4 regions of the Mesorhizobium sp. P2_A8 genome follow, and region 3 is predicted to be linked to each of the others. Evidence: riboswitches for the same ligand, from Rfam matches in the RefSeq annotation. Region 3 holds a riboswitch; each other region holds the start of a gene.
The links. Region 3 has a riboswitch for cobalamin ahead of AC1D10_RS24810 (DUF1636 family protein). Riboswitches for the same ligand answer to the same signal wherever they lie in the genome.
Positions count from the first base shown of each region.

Region 1: another riboswitch for cobalamin. It lies ahead of AC1D10_RS00095 (aromatic ring-hydroxylating oxygenase subunit alpha); the one in region 3 lies ahead of AC1D10_RS24810 (DUF1636 family protein).
Region 2: another riboswitch for cobalamin. It lies ahead of AC1D10_RS19940 (DUF1636 family protein); the one in region 3 lies ahead of AC1D10_RS24810 (DUF1636 family protein).
Region 4: another riboswitch for cobalamin. It lies ahead of AC1D10_RS20160 (CbtB domain-containing protein); the one in region 3 lies ahead of AC1D10_RS24810 (DUF1636 family protein).

Region 1 is NZ_JBFUDB010000001.1:15,788-20,928, forward strand. Features, by position in the region: gene AC1D10_RS00075 (ABC transporter ATP-binding protein) at 1-609, shown strand, start outside; gene AC1D10_RS00080 (DUF680 domain-containing protein) at 701-937, opposite strand; gene AC1D10_RS00085 (DUF680 domain-containing protein) at 1,015-1,221, opposite strand; gene AC1D10_RS00090 (DUF680 domain-containing protein) at 1,291-1,488, opposite strand; cobalamin riboswitch at 1,994-2,194, shown strand; gene AC1D10_RS00095 (aromatic ring-hydroxylating oxygenase subunit alpha) at 2,309-3,556, shown strand; gene AC1D10_RS00100 (FAD-binding oxidoreductase) at 3,737-4,837, shown strand; gene AC1D10_RS00105 (FAD-binding oxidoreductase) at 4,904-5,141, opposite strand, start outside.
Region 2 is NZ_JBFUDB010000006.1:373,635-378,775, reverse strand. Features, by position in the region: gene AC1D10_RS19955 (NADH-quinone oxidoreductase subunit A) at 1-339, opposite strand, end outside; gene AC1D10_RS19950 (winged helix-turn-helix domain-containing protein) at 672-1,913, shown strand; gene AC1D10_RS19945 (DUF6348 family protein) at 1,936-2,658, shown strand; cobalamin riboswitch at 2,712-2,917, shown strand; gene AC1D10_RS19940 (DUF1636 family protein) at 2,957-3,385, shown strand; gene cobW (cobalamin biosynthesis protein CobW) at 3,388-4,425, shown strand; gene cobN (cobaltochelatase subunit CobN) at 4,444-5,141, shown strand, end outside.
Region 3 is NZ_JBFUDB010000008.1:400,424-405,564, forward strand. Features, by position in the region: gene AC1D10_RS24800 (substrate-binding domain-containing protein) at 1-139, shown strand, start outside; gene AC1D10_RS24805 (nucleoside hydrolase) at 392-1,366, opposite strand; cobalamin riboswitch at 1,650-1,856, shown strand; gene AC1D10_RS24810 (DUF1636 family protein) at 1,881-2,351, shown strand; gene AC1D10_RS24815 (ABC transporter ATP-binding protein) at 2,348-3,136, shown strand; gene AC1D10_RS24820 (ABC transporter substrate-binding protein) at 3,183-4,130, shown strand; gene AC1D10_RS24825 (FecCD family ABC transporter permease) at 4,205-5,141, shown strand, end outside.
Region 4 is NZ_JBFUDB010000006.1:419,577-424,717, forward strand. Features, by position in the region: gene AC1D10_RS20150 (MFS transporter) at 1-730, shown strand, start outside; gene AC1D10_RS20155 (aromatic ring-hydroxylating oxygenase subunit alpha) at 734-1,909, opposite strand; cobalamin riboswitch at 2,101-2,296, shown strand; gene AC1D10_RS20160 (CbtB domain-containing protein) at 2,333-2,512, shown strand; gene AC1D10_RS20165 (CbtA family protein) at 2,528-3,331, shown strand; gene cobU (bifunctional adenosylcobinamide kinase/adenosylcobinamide-phosphate guanylyltransferase) at 3,324-3,839, shown strand; gene cobO (cob(I)yrinic acid a,c-diamide adenosyltransferase) at 3,841-4,470, shown strand; gene cbiB (adenosylcobinamide-phosphate synthase CbiB) at 4,487-5,141, opposite strand, start outside.

The DNA of each region.
Region 1 (5,141 bases), on a different contig from region 3:
CGCGTCGCCACCCGCATCGAGATCGCCAAGCTCAAGGAATCGATGCCCAACACGACCATGATCTACGTCACCCACGACCAGGTCGAGGCGATGACGCTGGCCGACCGCATCGTGGTGCTCAAGGAAGGCCATATCGAGCAGGTCGGCACCCCGATGGACCTCTACAAGAAGCCCGGCAATCTGTTCGTCGCCCAGTTCATCGGCTCGCCGGCCATGAACATCCTGCCGGCGACCATCGACAAGACCGGAAACCCGACCGTCGTCAGCCATGTCGGCGGCCGCAAGGCAACCGTACCGATCGCCACGCCGGCATCGGCAAACGGTGCCTCGGTGAGCTTCGGCGTCAGGCCAGAGGACCTGATGATCGCCAGCGGCGCGGACTATCTGTTCGAGGGAACGGTGGACTATGTCGAGCAGCTCGGCGAGGTCCAACTTGTCTATGTCGACATCGGCCGCGCCGACCTGCCGCTGGTGACCAAGATGCCAGGCAATGTCGAGGTCAAGCGCGGGGCGACGCTGCGGCTGAGCGCGGACGCCAGCGACCTTCACATCTTCGACGCGGACGGGCACTCCTTCTCGCTCCGTCAGCCGGAAGCAAAGGCGGCCTGAGGTCAGGAGGACGTCGGAGGCCACATGAAAAACGAAGAGCGGCGGGCACAGGCCCGCCGCTCTTTGTTTGCAGATCAGCTTCGGCTGTTAGTTAGCGGCCGAAGAGGTTCCGGTCGCTGCCCTGAGGGGCAGACTTCTGTACGTCGCCCGACGAGTTGAGCAACTTGTAAACGGGCGAATCGCTGTTGCGGATCGAGCCCGTATGCGAGGCGTCGACGTTGACGGTCGCCTGCTTGTTGATGTCGGTGCCGCCAACATTGTCGTTGCCGGCATAGGCGCTGCCAGCGGCAATCAGAAGAGCGGCGGCAGTAAGAACAATCTTTTTCATTTTTGATACTCCGGTATTTTCGAATTCGAGGCGGCAGGCTGACCCGCCGCCTCGCCGTCGGATGCTAGTTTCGGATGTCAGTTGTTGCCGAACAGGTTGCGATCGCTGCCATGGGTGACAGGCGTCTGCGCAGCCGGCTCGGACTTCTTGGTTGAAGCCGTGTACGAGCTGTCGACCGAGGCGGCAGGCTGATTGGCGCCCTTGGAGCCAAAGTTGTCGCTTCCGGCGAAAGCGCTGCCGGAAATGGCCAGAACGGCGGCGGCAGCAATAAGGATCTTGTTCATTTTAGCTCTCCTGAATTTCTGGATTTTGCCAGGGCGGCGGGCGAGCCCGCCGCCTTCTGGGAATCGGCGTTAGTGGCCGAAGAGATTGCGGTCGCTACCCTGGACAGGCGTCTGAGCAGCCGGTTCCGGCTTCTTGATCGAAGCGGTCTGCGAGCTGTCGACAGCAGTGGCTACCGGGGCGTTCGAACCATAGTGGTCGCTACCGTTAGCAAAGGCGCTGCCGGAAATGGCCAGAACGGCGGCGGCAGTGAGAATGATCTTTTTCATTTTAGGTACTCCAGTATTTTTCCCGTCCGTCTAGCGGCGTGTCTTGGGATGAAATCGCGTCGTTCGGACCGCCCCGATGTGGGAAAGCCATCCAGCCATTTCCAATCACGAAGTTGTTCCGCGTGGACCAAGAATCTGCCACTTGAAATTGTGCCAAGAGCATCCACACCAGTTGTTTTTCTTTGTGATATCAAATAGTTATGTAAAATCGGCACCCCGATCACCAACTGTGTCGGAGGCCCAGCGTTCACACCGTCCTGCACGCACCGTCAACAGAAACGAACCGTTCGGTTCGATTTTAGAAGTTGCTAATAGTCACTTTTCGAAACCGTTAACCTTTCTTAGGCCCCGGCAAGGGGTCGGATTCGAGGAGATTGCAGCCGGCGATGGCTGCCTAGGAGATCGGGTTTCGGCTCCGCAATAGCCGGCCGGAGCGTTTCGCATGCGTGTCGCGCCGCATGGATACGATGTCGTTTTCATGCCGATGGCGCGCCCGCGATCGTGATTAGATCATGTCATCTCAGGTGCCGCTTCGTGACGACGAAGCGGAGAATTGGGAAGCCGGTCAGAATCCGGCGCTGCCCCCGCAACGGTGGTGGAGTTCAAGTCGCAACGGGAGACCACTGGGCAAACGCCTGGGAAGGTGTCGCGACCGTCCGCAAGGACACTCCAGAGCCCGGAAACCAGCCCGAGATATTTGAACTCGACTGATCGCGGTGGGCGGTCAAGAGGTGGATAGTGCATGTCCGGCGCTTCGCCGGTCTGCGTCCGATCCTTCCTCCATCACCACCAGTTCAGTCCTTGGCTATGAGGACAGGACATGGACGCGCGCAACGATATGCTGAGGCTGCTGCAGAGCCGCAGGAACGGCTTCTCGCTCGAGCAGCCCTTTTACACCGATCCGGACTATTTCAAGCTCGACATGGAGCTGATCTGGTATCGCGACTGGCTGTTCATCGGCCATGATTGCGAGCTGCCCAAGCCGGGCAGCTACATTACCGCGCAGATCGGCGATTATCCGGTCGTCCTTGTCCGCGACCAGAAGGGCAATATCAACGCCTTTCACAATTCCTGCCGCCATCGCGGCAGCCGAGTCTGCAATTCAGACAAGGGCACGGCGGCAAAGCTGGTCTGCCCCTATCACCAGTGGACCTATGAGCTGGACGGAAGGCTGTTGTTTGCCCGACAGATGGCGGACGGGTTCGACAAGAGCCAGTTCGGCCTGAAGCCCATCGCCTGTGAAAGTGTCGGCGGCTACATCTTCATCTGCCTGGGCAAGGAGCCGGCGGATTTCGCACCGATGCGGGCTATGATCGAGCCCTACCTTTTGCCGCACCGGCTGCGCGAGGCCAAGGTGGCGTTCGAGTCGACCATTGTCGAGAAGGGCAACTGGAAGCTGGTCTGGGAAAACAACCGCGAGTGCTACCATTGCGCCGGCAATCACCCGGAGCTTTGCAAAACTTTCCCGGAGGCACCGACGGTGACCGGCGTGCAGGGGGCCGACAGCGACCCGGAAATGCTTGCGCACTGGGCGAAATGCGAAGCGGCCGGCCTGCCGAGCAAATTCCGCATCGATGCGGCCGGACAGTACCGCGCCACCCGCGCGCCGCTGCTGCGCGACGCCATCAGCTACACCATGAACGGCAAGCGGGCGGTGAAGAAGAACCTCTCCGACACCGTCTCCGCCGACCGGATCGGCACCTTGATGCACTATCACTATCCGACGACATGGAACCACATCCTCATCGACCACGCGGTGACGTTTCGCGTGCTGCCGATCAGCGCCACGGAAACGGCGGTGACGACCAAATGGCTCGTCCACAAGGATGCGGTCGAAGGCGTCGACTACGATCTCGCCGAACTCACCCATGTCTGGACCGAGACCAACGACCAGGACCGCCACATCGTCGAGGAAAACGCCTTCGGCATCCTATCGCCCGCCTACGAGCCAGGCCCCTATTCGGAGCTGCATGAGGGCGGCGTGATCCAGTTCGTCGAATGGTACGCGTCGTTCATCGGTCCGCGGCTTGCCGAAGGCGGCCGGCCGGCGCTGCGCAGCGTTGCCTAGTGCATGTCGCTCAAAAATGGCCCCCGGTTTTGAGACAACGACATGCAAGGAAACAAGACCTGAAGCGCGTCGCATGAACCCGTTTCGACGCGACGCGCCTTGGTGCATGTCGCCCAAGAGTGCGCAGCGGTTTTGGGATCACGACACGCACGGAATAAAAGGGACAAGAGGATGAATGCGATGACGGACCTTGGCCTCTATCGCCATCTCGACCAGATGACGCCCTGGAACGACAGGCTCCAGGTGCTGGAAGTGATCGGCGTCAGTGACGAAGCACCTGATGTGAAGACCTTCACCTTCCGCTCCGATAACCAGACCTGGTTCCGCTACAAGCCGGGCCAGTTCGTGACGCTGGAACTGCCGACCGCCGATGGGCCGCTGATGCGCACCTACACGCTGTCGTCTTCGCCATCGCGGCCGTTCTCGATCGCGGTGACGATCAAGGCGCAAGCGGGCAGCATCGGTACACGCTGGATGTTCGACCATCTGACGCCCGGTTCGCATGTGAAGGCCTATGGGCCGACCGGCGACTTTTCGCTGCACAGCCACCCGGCGGCCAAGTATCTGTTCATTTCGGCCGGCTCCGGCGTGACGCCGATGATGTCGATGCTGCGCTGGCTGAACGACTGCGCGCCATGGACCGATGTCGGCTTCGTCAATTGCGCGCGGCGCCCCGAGGAAATCATTTTTCGCAAGGAGCTCGAACTGCTCGGCAGCCGCATGCCCGGCCTGTCGCTCGGCTTCATGATCGAGGAGCGGTCGAGCCGCGAGGGCTGGTTCGGCCATATGGGCCGCATCGATGCGATCCGGCTGCCATTGCTGGCGCCCGATTTCCGCGAGCGCGAAATCTTCTGCTGCGGCCCCGATCCCTTCATGCGCGCCGTGCGCGGCATGCTGGACTCTGCCGGCTTCGACATGACGAAGTACCATCAGGAGAGCTTTGCGGCGCCTGTCGTGGAGGAGATCCCGGCACCATTCACGTCGCCGGCGGAAGACGGCGCCGCCGTCATCGTCGAAGCCGCGACGCCGATCCGCTTCGCGCTTTCGGATGTCGACGCCGAATGCGTCGCCGGCCAGACCGTGCTGCAGACGGCGCGGGCTTCGGGCGTGCGGATTCCCGCCGCCTGCGAGTTCGGCCTGTGCGGAACCTGCAAGGTGAAGAAGGTCACGGGCGCCGTCGAGATGAGCCACAATGGCGGCATCCTCGACCACGAGATCGACGACGGCTTCATCCTCGCCTGTTGCTCAAAGCCGCTTTCGGCGCTCGAAATCGAGGCGTGACCGCCGGGGGAATGCCGAGCCTCGGAACGGCGGCTACGAGAAACCTCTCGGAAGGACCGTGTCCGTTCAAACTCCGTAGCGTTCGGTTCGGATGATTTCCGCCGCAACGCCGGCATCCATCAGCGCCTGGGCGGCGGCGGAAACGAAGGCGTTGGAGCCGCAGACGAAGGCGACATCAGGCGGTCCGGGCAACCGAGCCATGGATTGCACCACCATGGCGACATCCACCCGCCGCGAATAATCGGCTGGACGGCGCGCGGCTTCGCGCGTCAGCGTCAGCACGAGGTCGAAGCCGTCCTTGCGA
Region 2 (5,141 bases), on a different contig from region 3:
CCATTCATAGGCAAAGCCGATGGTCAGCACCGCCAAGAAGACCATCATCGACCAGAAGCCGAGCATGCCGATCTTCGAGAACGATACAGCCCACGGAAACAGGAAGGCCACTTCCAGATCGAAGATGATGAACAGGATCGACACCAGGTAGAAACGGATGTCGAACTTCATGCGGGCGTCGTCGAACGAGTTGAAACCGCACTCGTAGGCGGAAAGCTTTTCCGGGTCGGGGTTGCGGTAGGCCACCAGGAACGGCGCCACAAGCAACGCCAGGCCGACGACCAGCGCCACGCCGATGAACAGGACGATGGGCAGATACGAACTCAAAAGTGCGGTCATGCAGCAGCTTTCCGTTGGCGGCCAATCCACTCTGATTACAGCAACGAACCCTAATGCGGAAGCGTGACAGTTTAACCGCTGAACCGTTTTAAGTGCCTATGCTGCAACGCGGCGAGGGTTAGCGCAGCGCTTTCGGCGAAGCAAGTCAAACCTTGTTCAAAAGACGGTGCTGGACGGCACATCGGGAGAAACTGGTCCGTTCCGCTCCTGTTTGATTTCCTTCACTTTTTACTCCACTTTTCTCTCCTGACATGGATCCCGCCAAAACCCTGCTAGCATGACGCGGAATCACTGGCTCCTTTTGCTCGAAAATCATCAGAGTCCCGTCTCCCATGAAGGAAAAAATCTCGCTCGCCATGGCTCGCCGCATCGCGCTAGCGGCTCAGGGGTTCAATGACACCCGCCCCACCGGCACGCCTGACCGCCGTCACTTCGCCCGCGTGCTCGCCCGCACCGGCCTCTTGCAGATCGATTCCGTCAGCGCCGTGGTGCGGGCTCACTATATGCCGCTCTATTCGCGCCTCGGCCCCTACCCGCTCGCTTTGCTCGACAACGCCGCCGTGACGCGCAAGCGCACGGTGTTCGAATACTGGGCCCACGAAGCCTCTTATCTCCCGGTCGAGACATACCCGCTGATGCGCTGGCGCATGCAGCGGGCCGAGCGCGGCGACGAGATGTATGGCGGGCTGGCCAAGTGGGGCCGTGAACACGCCGCCTATGTCGAAGAGATCTATCGCCACGTCGTCGACCAGGGTCCGATCGCCGCCTCGGCGCTGGAAGGCCAGAAAGGCTCGGGCGGCTGGTGGGGCTGGAGCCATGCCAAGCATGCCTTCGAATGGCTGTTCTGGGCCGGCCGCATCACCACCGCGCACCGCCGCGGTTTCGAACGGTTTTACGATCTGCCGGAGCGCGTGCTGCCGCAGGCGATTCTGGCTCTGCCCACACCTGCCCCAGAAGATGCGCATCGTGAATTGCTGCGCATCTCAGCCCGCGCCCATGGCATCGCGACATCAGGCGATCTGCGGGACTATTTCCGCCTTTCTCCAGCCGATATGAAGGGCCGCCTCGAGGAACTGGTCGAGACCGGCGAACTTTTGCCCATGCGCGTCGAAGGTTGGGACAAGCCGGCTTACCTCCATAAGGACGCCCGTTTGCCACGCCGGATCGAGGCTCGTGCCTTGCTGGCGCCCTTCGACCCGGTCGTCTTCGAGCGGACGCGCACCGAAAACCTGTTCAATTTCCGCTACCGCATCGAGATCTACACCCCCGCCGAAAAGCGACAATACGGCTATTACGTGCTGCCGTTCCTGCTCGGCGACCGCATCGTGGCGCGCGTCGATCTCAAGGCCGACCGTCCCGCCAGTGTCCTGCGCGTCCATGCCGCCTATGCCGAACCCGGCGCGCCGCCAGAAACCGCCGCCGAGCTCTTCGAGGAACTGAAGCAGATGCAGGGGTGGCTCGGCCTGGAGCGCATCGAAGTGACGCCGGCCGGCGATTTGGGCCTGGCGCTGCTGAATCAGTCAACAACAAAGGGCGCTCTTGACATCAGCCGTCGGCCGCAGACGTTTGAGTAGATTTGTCGGTCGAGGTTTGGCAATGGCATCGCAAGAGGTTCTCGACCTGATTCACGAAGCGTTGATTGCGCATGGTATCAGCGCCATCCGCGGGCAGCACGATGTCAGGCTTGAACTGGAGGACCTGCGCTTTGAGGCCGAGATTTTCGACAGGGAGCAAGGAGACACGTCTCACAGGCTTGTCCTCGAAATCTACGTCTTCTCGCCGTTGCTGGACACTCAGCAAGTCATCGAATCATTCGTTGGAATGGGCGACACACGACAACAAGCGATAGGCCAGGCGTTCGGAAAGTTCCTGATCGGTGTATTTCACGTTCTGATCGAGGGCCTTGCGGGCCATGTTTGCGAGAACATGCAAGCCGAAATCGAGTTCTGGCAGCGCAATGATGCCAGTTGGAAGGTGTACGGCGGACCTGTCATCAACCAGGCTGCGGTGGAATGTACGCTTAACCGGACATATCCGGCATTCTATGCCCAGCTGGAAAAACTGTTCACGGCTAGTGTTCCTCCCGGCAGTCATTTCGTCCGGATTTTCGTGGCGAGCTACGGCGGAGAACTTATGGGCAAGGAAGTTCTCCTGGACAATGAAACATGGCTGGAAGGCCAGGAGCTTCTCGTTGCTCAGGATTGGCACCACGGCGATGGATACCAGGCACTGCGCCAGGTCATCCTTGCGTTACCGGAAGACAGACCGGTTACGCTGAGCCGTTGGGCGCAGCTGGGTAAGAAAATCCTGCGGCTCTGAGCACAGCGGTTGGCGATCTCGCCCTCCCGCGTTGACACGCCTGCATACACAAGCCTAAATCCGGTCCAGACGGTCTCCTCTCTTCAAAGGGAGGAGCCAAGAGGGAATGCGGTGCGGGATGAAAAATCTCAAATCCGCGGCTGTCCCCGCAACTGTAAGCGAAGAGCCTGGGCCGAAAACCACTGGGATAACCCCGGGAAGGCGGCACCCAAGGCGATGACCCGCGAGCCAGGAGACCTGCCGTCTAGGACACAAAGTATCCGATCGCCTGGCGGGTTTTCCGGGCAAGGAGCCTGATTTGGAACGCGACAGCAGTTTTTCGGCTGAGACAGCGGATATTTTGTCCGGCAACGATGATGCCTTGACCGGCGTCACCGTCATCGTCTGCGCCTCCTGCCGTGACGAGACCGGCTCCGACGCCCACCCCCGCGCCGGCGAACTGCTGGCTGAGGACACGCGCCGCGCCGCATCGGACGAAAACATCCGCATCCGAACAGTCGAATGTCTCGGCAATTGCAAGCGCCGCCTTAGTGCCGCCATCCTGCGCGATGGCTGCTGGAGCTATGTCTTCGGCGACCTGACCGCGACCAGCGGCGCCGACCTCGTCTCTGGCGCAAAACTCTTCGCCACCTCGACCGACGGCCTCATTCCCTGGCGTGGCCGCCCCGATAGCCTGAAGCGTGGCCTCGTCGCCCGCATCCCTCCCCTCGACCTGTTGAAGGACTGATCATGACCGCTTCCGTCTCCCGCGTTCCCTGCACCGTCGTCACCGGCTTCCTCGGCGCCGGCAAGACGACGCTGATCCGCCATCTCCTGGAAAACGCCGGCGGCAAGCGGATCGCCATCATCGTCAATGAGTTCGGCGACATCGGCATCGACGGCGAGATCCTGAAGGGCTGCGGCATCGACACATGCCCCGAGGAAAACATCGTCGAACTGGCCAATGGCTGCATCTGCTGCACCGTTGCCGACGATTTCGTGCCGGCGCTCGACCAGATCCTGTCGCTGACGCCGAAGGTCGACCACATCCTGATCGAGACCTCCGGCCTCGCTCTGCCCAAACCGCTGGTCCAGGCTTTCCAGTGGCCGACGGTGAAGAGCCGCGTGACGGTCGATGGCGTCATCGCCGTCGTCGATGGACCGGCGCTGGCCGAAGGCCGTGTCGCCAACGACATGGACGCACTTCAGGCGCAGCGCGCGCAGGACACGACACTCGATCACGACGATCCGGTCGAGGAAGTGTTCGAGGATCAGATCGCTTGTGCCGACCTGATCATCCTGTCGAAGAGCGACCTGATGGATGCCGCCGGCTCGGCCCGCGCCAACGCCATCATCAACGAGCACATCGCTCGCGCCGTGAAGATCGTGCCGACGTCGCAGGGCAAGGTCGATCCGTCGGTGTTGCTCGGCCTTGGCCTTGCCGTCGAGGATGACATCGAAAACCGTAAGACCCATCACGACGACGAGCTCGACCACGAGCATGACGACTTCGACAGTTTTATTGTCGACATAGCCTCGATCGCCAACCCAGATGAGCTGGCAAAACGCGTCGCTACCGCCGCCGAGGAAGAAAACGTGCTGCGCGTGAAAGGCTTTGTCGAGGTCGGCGGCAAGCCGATGCGGCTCTTGCTGCAGGCTGTCGGACCGCGCGTCAATCATTACTACGACCGCGCCTGGACGGCGCAGGACGACCGCCGCTCGCGCCTCGTCGTCATCGGCCTGAAGGGGCTGAACCGCCCGGCGATCGAGCGTATACTCGCCGGCTGACGCACACCACGGACCGCGATGCACATCCTCACCACGACCTCCGCCTCGCTCGACGACCTCGCCGAGCCGGTCGATCTGCGGCAGACGCCGGCGGATATCGTGGCCCTGTCCTTCACCGACAGCGATCTCGCCGGGCTGGCGGCAGCATGGAAGACCGATGCCGACCGCTTGCCCTCGATGCGGCTGGCTGCCTTGCGCGACCTGCGCCATCCCATGTCCGTCGATCTCTGGATCGACAGCGTCGCCCGCCACGCCAAAATCATCCTCGTGCGCATCCTCGGCGGCTACGACTGGTGGCGCTACGGCTGCGACCAGCTTGCCTCGACCGCCCGCGCACGCGGCATAAAACTGGCGCTGCTGCCCGGCGAATGCCGCGACGAGGATCTGCGCCTGATCGAAGCCTCGACGCTGTCGCGTGAGGAATTGGACGGCCTGCTCGACTATTTCCGCGAGGGCGGCCCGGCCAATATGAGCGCACTGGTGCAGAAGCTGGCGCGGTTGGCTGGCGCCAAGAGCACCGTCACAGCACCGGTGGCTGTACCGAAGGCGGGATTTTATGAGCCGGGGCGCGGTGTCGTTGATGACCTGGATGTCGTCCGGATGTCCAGGAACGGTAGCGATCCTTCCCACGTCTACGCCCCCGTCACCCCCATCCTGTTCTACCGCTCGATGCTGCTCGCCGCCGATGTCGCGCCCATCGACGCCCTTTTTGAAGC
Region 3 (5,141 bases):
CTATCCGACCGGTGCCAAGGAAGCGATCGAGATGTCGAAGAAGATTCTGCTCGATTGCGCCACTTCGGTGGAGCCGACAGTGACAGTGGAGACGACGGCGATCACGGCGGAAAATGCCAAGCAGATGATGGGGAAGTGAGGGAGCCAGCCACCAAGGTTGGATATGACAAGGCCCCCCGCGGGGCCTTGTTGTGTTCTGGGGCACTAATCCTGCAAGGAATGGCTGCTTCGCGCCTCATGACAGTTGCAGAGATCAGTTTTACCGCTTCCTCAAAGCAGACATCGTTGGCACGCGTAGCGCAAGTGGCCGTGTGACCTACCTTCCCGCCGATTGGCCCGAGGCACGCCCAGGTGTCTCTTGCTGCCTACCGTATCGTCGCGAAGGTGCGGGTCACGCCTTGTTCTTGGTTAGACGCTCCAGCGCATCCACTATCAAATCGCAGAATTTTTGATGGTCGAGCTTCATCGCCACGGTGTGGCGGAAGTCGACCTGCTCGCTCGCCGTGCCGCCGAAATGGTGCATGCCGCCCATCTTCTCGAAATTGCAGACCGTCATGCCTTTGGTCCACCGGCCGGCAAGCTCGACGCGGATATCGGCCTTCTCGGTGGTGAAGACGGTCGGGTCGATCATGGCCGCGACGCAGCATGCGTCATGCACGGCGGGATACTCGATCTGCAGGAGGCCACCATGCGTCGTCGCGATGAACTCCCAGATATCGAGGATGAACTTGGCGATCGGGCCGCCTACCGCGCGCACCCGGTCCTGAAGCCCCGTGGTGGCGAGCGCTTGATGCGTCAGGTCGAGCCCCACCATGGTGACGTCCCAGTTGGCCCGGAACACCACGGAGGCTGCTTCCGGGTCGGCATAGACGTTGAACTCCGCCGCGGGCGTGATGTTGCCCCTGGTAAAACTGCCGCCCATTGCGATGACCGATTTCACCCGCTCGACGATGCGCGGATCCTTGCGCACGGCAAGCGCGATGTTGGTGTAGGGACCGACCGGCACCAGCGTGATCGTCTTCGGCTCATGCGCCATGACGGTGTCGATGATGAAGTCGACGGCGTGCCGCTTGTCGAGCTCGAACGAGGCGGGCGGCAGTACGGGGCCGTCGAGCCCGGTCTCGCCGTGGATCTCGACGGCCAGCACCTGATCGATGAGGAGCGGGCCGGGAGAGCCCTTCGCCACCGGTACCTTGATGCCATAGGCGGTGCATACGGAAAGCGCATTGCGCGTGGTGTTCTCGACATTGTGGTTGCCCGAAACCGTGGTGATACCGAGGAGATCGATCTTCGGATTGCCTGCCGCCAGCAGGATGGCGATAGCGTCATCATGCCCTGGGTCGCAGTCCAGGATGATCTTTTCCATATGGCACCTCCTCTGTCGGCCGAGCCTGCCGCGACTACAGACTGCCGCCGCTTGCGCCGTCAAGGTTCTCGCCCTCGGCAACCGTAGTGCCAACTCGCTCGGCCCCCCGGCCACCTTCTACCTCCGGTGGCGAGCCCATTTCGAGCAGCTGCCACCTGCCGCCGCCGTGTTGCGCACAAGTGGAGTTGACATCGTCGCGGAATATCGCTTCAAACGTAATGTTATTACATTTGGATGGAGCCGCGACGTCGCAAAAAACCGTTGCGATGCGATCGATGGAAATCTACGCTGGCCCGGTGATGGTCCCCTGGCCGCAAGGCAAGGGGTGAAAAGGGAACACGGTGAGATCCCAAAGGGTCGAGGCCGTGGCTGCCCCCGCAACTGTAAGCGGCGAGCAAAATCCGTAAATGCCACTGGCCGGCAAGGCTGGGAAGGCAGGATGGCGCAACGACCCGCGAGCCAGGAGACCTGCCATCAGCATGAGTTGACCGGACGGGGTGTGCCGGGAGGAGACGTGGACGTCGGTCTTGTCGGCCGATACGCCAACATCCTTCCGTCGCCAATCGAGAAAGACGGAAAGTTGGACGGCGCTACAGATCGTATTCACCGCATTATTGTCTGCACGCTTTGCCGCGACGTCCCGACAGGGATCAGGTCGGGTGAAAATTTGTGCTCCGATTTGCGTTCCCGGCTCTCGGCCCACCATGAACCCGCCGTGGCGCATGGCTTCACGGTCGAGGGCGTGTCTTGCATGGCCGGCTGTGCACGGCCCTTGACGGTTGCCTTCCAGGCATCGGGCAAGGCTGCCTATCTCTTCGGCTCCATCGATGCGCAGGCCGATGTCGGCGATCTCGTGCGATTCGCCAAGCTCTATGCTTCGCTCGCCGATGGCTGGTGCAATTCGGGACAGCGCCCGGCGGGATTGGCCGGCAAGACGCTGGCCCGCATCCCGGGTCCGGAGAATCCGGCGGGAAACAGCCGATGACAGCGCCGGTTCTCGAAGCGCGTGACCTCAGTGCCATGGCGAATGGCCGGGATCTGGTCCATGCGGTCAGCCTGTCGGTGGCCGCGAGCGATCGCCTCGCCATCATCGGCCCCAACGGCGCCGGCAAGACGACGCTGCTGCGCATGCTGTCGGGCATGCTGCGGCCAAGTTCCGGCGAGGTGAAGCTTGGCGGGCGCCGGCTGGACAGGATTTCGGCCGCCGAGCGGGCACTGCATATCGCCGTGGTCGGCCAGACCGACCAGCCCGATCCGCGGCTGGCGGTGATCGACTATGTCGAGCTTGGCCGGGTTCCGCACGCCGGGCTGAGGCGCAGGAGCGACGAACGCGACATTGTCGTCGACGCGCTGCGCCGGACCGGCCTGCTGCCGCTGCTTGGCCGCACCATCGGCTCGCTGTCGGGGGGCGAGCGCCAGCGCGCCCAGCTGGCGCGCGCCATCGCGCAGGAGCCAAAAATTCTGTTCCTCGACGAGCCCACCAACCACCTCGACCCGCGCGCCCGTGGCGAACTGCTCGAACTCGTGGCCGGCTTCGGCATGACGGTGATCGCGGTGCTGCACGATCTGGCCCTGGTGGCCCCCTTCGCCACCAGGGTCGCGGTGATGAACAATGCCCGCCTGCAAGCGTTCGCCGCGCCGCGCGAAGCGCTGACCCAACAGCTGATCCGCGAGATTTTCGGCGTCGACGTCTTTCGTCTGCGCCATCCGACCGAAGACCGCGAACTGACGGTGTTCGAGGTGCCGAACCGCGCCGCGCCGCCATCCTGATCGAAGCCGTTCCGCCCAATCCCTGTTCAACAAAGGAGCACTTACCTTGAAACGCCTCGCCTTTTCGCTTGTCTTCTCGCTGCTGGCCTCGACAGCCTTCGCCTTCCCTGTGACCGTCGACAGCTGCGGCAAACCGCTGACCTTCGACGCGCCGCCGAAGCGTGCCGTCATCCATGACCTCAACATGGCCGAGATGACTTTTGCGCTGAAACTGCAGCCGTCGATCGTCGGCCTGACCGGCATCACCGGATGGTACAAGGTCGGTCCCGAATTCAAGGCCGAGCAGGGCTCGATCCCTGAACTCGCCCCCAAATATCCGACGCTTGAAAACCTCGTCGCGGTCGAGCCCGATTTCTTCTTCGCCGGCTGGTACTACGGCATGAAGCCGGGCGGCGAAGTGACGCCCGACACGCTTGCCCCGCATGGCATCAAGACGCTGGTTCTGACGGAAAGCTGCGTCCATCTCGACAAGAACCGCCCTGCCGCCTCGATGGACCTGCTCTATGGCGACGTCGAAAAGCTGGGCAAGATTTTTGGCAAGGAGGCTGAGGCGCAAAAGCTCGTTTCGGGCTGGAAGACGCAGCTCGCCGACATCACCGCCAAGGTCGGCGACCGCAAGGGCACGCGGGTGTTCCTCTATGATTCCGGCGAGGACAAACCCTTTACCGCGGGCAAGTTCGCCATCCCCAGCGCCATGATCACTGCCGCTGGCGGTGACAACATCATGGCCGACATGGACACCAGCTGGGGCAACACGGACTGGGAAACGGTGGCCTCTCGCAACCCGCAATTCCTCATCCTGCTCGACTACCAGGACGGCGGCGGCTACAAGAAACTGCTCGATTTCCTGAAGGCGCATCCGGCGATGAAAGAAACGGACGCGGTCAAGAACGAGCGTTTTGTCGCCCTGCGCTATGCCGAGCTGACGCCTGGGCCCGCCAACATCGAAGCGATCGACAAGATCGCCAAGGCGATGCATCCGGAAGCATTTTGAGGCATGTCGCCCAAAAATGCGCCGCGGTTTTTGCCAACGACATGCATGAAGAAAAGATCTGGGAAGTGCGTCGCATGAGCCCTGATGGACGCGACGCATTTCCAGGCTTGCGGCACAAGGCATTCGCACTCGCCATGATGGCGGGAGCGGCGGCGATCGCCGCGCTCGCCTTGCTGTCGATCGCCTATGGCTCGACGCTGATCCCGTTGACGGACGTCGTGGCTTCGCTCGGCCATGCAATTGGGCTGGGTGGGCACGACGTGTCCGGCCCGGTCGGCAAGATCGTCGTCGACCTGCGGCTGCCGCGCACGATCCTGGCCATCTGCGTCGGCGCTGGCCTGGGCGTCGTCGGTGCGCTGCTGCAGACGGTGACCCGCAATGATCTGGCCGATCCGTTCCTGTTCGGCCTGTCTTCCGGCGCAGCTGCCGGCGCGGTTTCCGTCATCACCGTCTTCGGCGACAGTTTTGGCATCTGGACGTTGCCGGTCGCGGCCTTCACCGGCGGCATATTGGCTGCCGGCGTTGTTCTGCTTCTGGTTGCGCGGGTGAGGGGGCAAGGGCCGGAGCGGCTGATCCTCGCCGGCCTTGCCGTGTCGTTCATGTTCACCGCCTTGACCAACTACCTGGTCTTTGCCGGCGATCAGCGCGCCGCCCACTCGGTGCTGTTCTGGACGATGGGCGGGCTCGGCCTGGCGCGCTGGGACAACATCTGGCTCGGCGCGCTGGGTGCGGGCACCATCCTGGCCTATGCGCTATGGAACCACCGCCGGCTCGATGCTTTCCTGGCCGGCGAAAATGCCGCCGAAAGCCTTGGTGTGCCGGTGGCGCGGATGCGCAGGATGACCTTCCTCGTCGCCGCGTTCGCGACGGCGATCCTGGTCTCGGTCGCCGGCGTCATCGGCTTCGTCGGGCTGATGATCCCGCATCTGTCGCGGCCGCTGGCGGGTCCTTTGCATCTGCGGCTGGTTGCCGGCTGCGCGGTCTTCGGCGCGGTGCTGTTGCTGGTAAGCG
Region 4 (5,141 bases), on a different contig from region 3:
GACGCTCGGCATCTTCCTCTACACGCGCTTCGGCATCTATGCCGCGCATGGCGCGGTGGCGGTGTTCGCGATGGCCTTGCTGGTGCTGTTCTGGACCTACCGGCTGGGCGACAACCCGTCGATCCGCCCGGGCAAGTCGCGGCCGGCCAATCCGCTCGCCAATATCGGTCGCTTTGTCGCCCAGCCCAGGTTGCGGCTGGCCTGGCTGATTGCCTTCGGTCGCTCCTGTTTCTGGACGACGTTCTTCGTCTACGGGCCGCTGTTCATGGTCATCACCGGCGAGGGCAAGTTGGCCGGCGGCCTTTTGGTTTCGGCCGGCAATGCGCTGCTGTTCATGGCCATCTTCTGGGGCAAGGCGGGAAAGCGCTTTGGTGGCCGGCGGACCATGACATTTGCCTATTTCGCCATGTCGGCCATGCTGCTGGCGGCGGGTGCGGTCGGCGAAACCGTGCCGCTGCTCACCGGTGCCTTCCTGCTCTGCGGCGCTTTCTTCAGCATTGCGCTCGACGCTCTGGGCTCGACCGCGTTCATGCGCTCGGTGCGATCTTATGAAAGGTCGCAGATGGCGGCGGTCTACCGCACCTATCTCGACTTTTCCGAACTGACGCCGCCGCTGGTCTATTCGGTCGTGCTGGCGTTCTTCGGGCTGGGCTCGGTGTTCGTCATGCTCGGCCTGCTGGCGGCGATCTGCGGCTTCGTGACCTGGCGGTATCTGCCGAAATCGCTGTGATCTTCAAGGCTTGGAGGGCACGGCTGCGTGCCGCTCGCGGACCCAGTTGTGGAAGCGGTGCAGATCATATTCCTCGGGCATCAGCACACCGGCTTCGTGGCGCGTCGAGCGCAGGCCTTTCTGGTTGACCTCGCAGATCGCCGCATCCTCCTCCAGCACCTGTTTGCCGAAGGCGACGATGTTGTCGATATCGGCTGCATCAAGTGCTTCGGGCACAAACAGCCATTCGGCGACAAGCTCGGTCTGCTCGGGGCCGAGCGGCACCAGCCGTACGGTCCTGACATAGTCGACATGCCCTACGACGAACATCGACGGCAGGTTGGTGGCGTAGGTCTGGCCGGCGGCGCGCTCGGCAGGTGTCAGGCCGGCAAAGACCGGCCCGTGCGCCTGGCCGTCGCGCGACCAGGTCTCGGCGCCGGCGCGCAGGCCGCCGGAAAACTCCGGTGCGTCATTATCGGCGTGGCGAGCCCAATCGGGATCGTCGTGCCGGTCCATCAGGCCGCGGCCATAGATCGGCACCAGCCGCGACAGATCCTTGTGGACGCCCGGACAATGCAGGCACTCGTTGAAGTTTTCCCAAAAGATCTTCCAGTTGCAGTTCATCACCTTGCGCAACGCATGGCCGGTCACCAGCGTTTCCAGCGGCCAGTTGGCGAGACCGCCGGACGCCGGATCGAAGGAGGATTCCGCCGAGCCGGCGGCGTCTTCGGAGAGATTGACGAAGACAAAACCGCGCCACACCGAGAGTGCCACGCGATAAAGCGGGTGATCGGCCTTGTCGAAACCGTCCGGCAGCGATTTCGACGGAACGCGCACGAGATCGCCGCGCAGCGAATAGGACCAGGCGTGATAGGGGCAGGTGATCAGCCGCGCCTTCAGCCGGCCTTCGCTCTCCTGGCAAAGCTGCGAACCGCGATGGCGGCAAGTGTTGTGGAAGGCGCGCAGTTCGCCGGTCTCGTCACGCAGCACGACGATTTCCTGCGTGCCGACGCGAAAGGTGCGGAAGCAAAGCGGCTGCGCAAGGTCTGCCTCGCGGCAGACGAGCAGCCAGCTTCTGTACCAAATGGCGTCGAGGTCGCGCTGATAGGCATCGATGTCCCAATAGGCGGAGGACGGCAGCGTCGGTTCGGCCCGCGTCAAGCCGTTGTAGGGATCGCGGTCGCTGGCAATGGGCTGCATGGCTGGCTTCCTCTAGAGTTGCTAGCCGACACCCGGCCACGGGAATTGTCAATTGTTGGGCCCGTGCCCGATTTGTGCACTTTCGGCGACAATGCATTCTTGCATCATGCATGTCGTGATCCCAAAACCGCTCCGCACTTTCGGCGACATGCATTGTCGGAATTTGGTTTGCCGGTCGCGGCGATTTTCCCTATAGTCGCGCTGTCGTCGGTTCCGTTTGGAGCCAAGAGGGAATGCGGTGCGGGCGAATGTCTTGCCCAACGCCGTGGCTGCCCCCGCAACTGTGTGCGGTAGTCCTCTCCATATGCCACTGAAGGTTTTCTTCGGGAAGGTGGGGAAGGGCGCTGATCCGCGAGCCAGGAGACCTGCCGGCGACAGGAAACTGACTTCTATGCCCTCGGGTGGAGGGCGAAAGGACAAGACATGACTACCGCTTCCGTCTCCCTCGGCGCCTCCGTCTCCTCGCAGTCGCGCTTCATGCAGCTTGCGCTCGTGGCGCTGCTTGGCATCTTCGTTGTCGGTTTTGTCGGCTTCTCGCATATCGATGCGGTCCACAATGCGGCTCACGACTATCGCCATTCGATGGCGTTTCCCTGCCACTGACGAGGATTTGACATCATGAACCTGTTTCGCAACGTCGTGTTCATCGCGGCGATCGCAGGGCTCGTGGCTGGCGTCGTTCTCGCCTGCATGCAGGCCTTTGCCACCGTGCCGCTGATCCTCAAGGCGGAAGTCTACGAGCAGGCCGGCGGCGGCCATCACCATGACCATGCCGCTCCGGCCGCAACGGATACCAATGCCATGAGCACAGCCGCCCCGGCGGGGAACGCCATGAGCTCTGCCGCCCCGGCGCCGGCGGAAGCAGTCGCTCCGGCAGCGGAAGACGAAGGCTGGGCACCGGCCGACGGTTTCGAGCGTTTCGCCTTCAGCGTGGTTGCCAATATCGTCACTGGCCTCGGTTTCGCACTGATCCTGGTCGCGGTTTCCGAATTCGCCGGCGGCATCGGCAACTGGCGCCAGGGGGTGTTCTGGGGCCTGGCCGGCTTTGCCGTGTTCACGCTGGCGCCCGGCCTCGGCCTGCCGCCGGAATTGCCGGCGATGCCGGCTGCCGATCTCACGCAGCGCCAGATCTGGTGGTGGGCAACCGTGGCGGCGACCGCGGCGGGTATCGGCCTGATCGCGTTCCGCAAGTCGCTGCCGCTTGTGATCCTGGCCGTGTTGCTGATCATTGCGCCGCATATTGTCGGCGCACCGCAGCCCGACAGTTTCGAGACCCCGATCCCGGAGGGTCTGCATCATCAGTTTGTGGTGGCGGTGACGGTGACCAATCTGGTGTTCTGGCTGGTTCTCGGCGCGGTCGTCGGCGTGGTGCGCGGCCGCTTCACCGGTACCGCGACCAGCCTGCGCGACAGCTTTGCCTGATCGCAGCAAGCTGACCTTCATCATCGGTGGTGCGCGCTCCGGCAAGAGCGCGCATGCCGAAACCCTGGCGACGACCTTGCCGCCGCCGTGGGCCTATATCGCCACGGCGCAAGCCTATGATGACGAGATGCGTGAGCGCATCGCGTTGCACCGCTCGCGGCGCGGTGAAGGGTGGACGACCATCGACGCACCGCTCGATCTCGCAGGCGCGCTTGAGGCCCTGCCGGACAATCAGCCGGTGCTTGTCGACTGCCTGACACTGTGGCTGACCAATCATATGCTGGCCGAACACGACCTCGATCTGGAATACCGTCGGCTGGCTGAAGTGCTGTCGCGGCCGCGCGGGTCCTGGTTCGTGGTATCCAATGAAGTCGGCCAAGGCATCGTGCCGGACAACGCACTGGCGCGCCGCTTTCGCGATGCCGCCGGCCGGCTCAACCAGCAGGTGGCCGCTGTCGCCGATACGGTGCTGCTGATGGTGGCGGGGCTGCCACTCAAGGTGAAATGAGATGACCGATACCGACGACAAGCCCATCGAAGACCGGGACGAGGAACGCCACCGCGCCAAGATGGCCAAGCGCAAGGCGGTGCAGGACGCCGAGGTGGCGAGCAAGACGGTCGAGAAGGGGCTGCTGATCGTCAACACCGGGCCGGGCAAGGGCAAGACCACCGCCGCCTTCGGCCTGGCGCTGCGGATGCTCGGCTACGGCAAGCGTGTCGGCGTCGTCCAGTTCATCAAGGGCAAGTGGCACACCGGCGAGAAAGATGCCTTCGCCGCCTTTGGCGACCGCGTCGTCTGGCACGCGATGGGCGAGGGGTTCACCTGGGAGACACAGGATCTGAAGCGCGACATTGCCGCGGCCGAAGCCGCATGGGCCAAAGTGCTCGAGCTGATGGCCGATCGGTCGATCAGCCTGCTGGTGCTCGACGAACTGAACATCGCGCTGCGCTACGATTATCTCGAACTCGACAAAGTGGTTGCCGCGCTGAAAGCACGACGGGAGGGCCTGCATATCGTGGTCACCGGCCGCAACGCCAAACCGGCATTGGTTGAGGCGGCCGATCTTGTCACCGAAATGGGCGTGACCAAGCACCATTTTTCCGCGGGCGTGAAAGCGCAGCAGGGGATCGAGTTCTGAACGGCGCCTCGATGCGTCACACCACAATGACGACGACCGAGACCAAACCGAACAGCGCGATCAGCAGATAGTCGGCGACGCGGTAGAGTTTCAGCGCCTGCCTTATGTCGATGCTGTCGGCTTCGCGCCGGCCGCCTTCGCCCATGAAGACGTCGTCGACCAGCACGCCGCCGTAGCTGCGTGGTCCGGCGAGCGCCAGGCCGAGCGCGCCGGCCATCGCCGCTTCCGGCCAGCCGGCATTGGGCGAGCGGTGTTTTGTCGCGTCGCGCCACACCGCGTGCCAGGCATTTTTCGCATCTGCGCCTTTGACCAGGAATGCAGCCAGCACGATCAGCAGCGCCGTCAGCCGCGATGCCGGCAGGTTGATCCAATCGTCGAAGCGCGCCGCCGCCCAGCCGAAGGCCTCGTGGCGCGGGGTGCGGTGGCCGATCATCGAATCGGCGGTGTTGGCGGCCTTGTAAGCGGCGCCGCCGGCAAGTCCGCCGACGCCGGTCCAGAAGGTGGGGGCAACGATGCCGTCAGAAAAATTTTCGGCCAGGCTCTCGATCGCCGCGCGGCAGACACCGGCCGTGTCCAGCGTTTCCGGATCGCGGCCGACGATTCGCGAGACGGCAACACGGCCCAGAGCGAGGCCACCGGTGTCGAGTGAGTCCGCCACAGCCTCGACATGC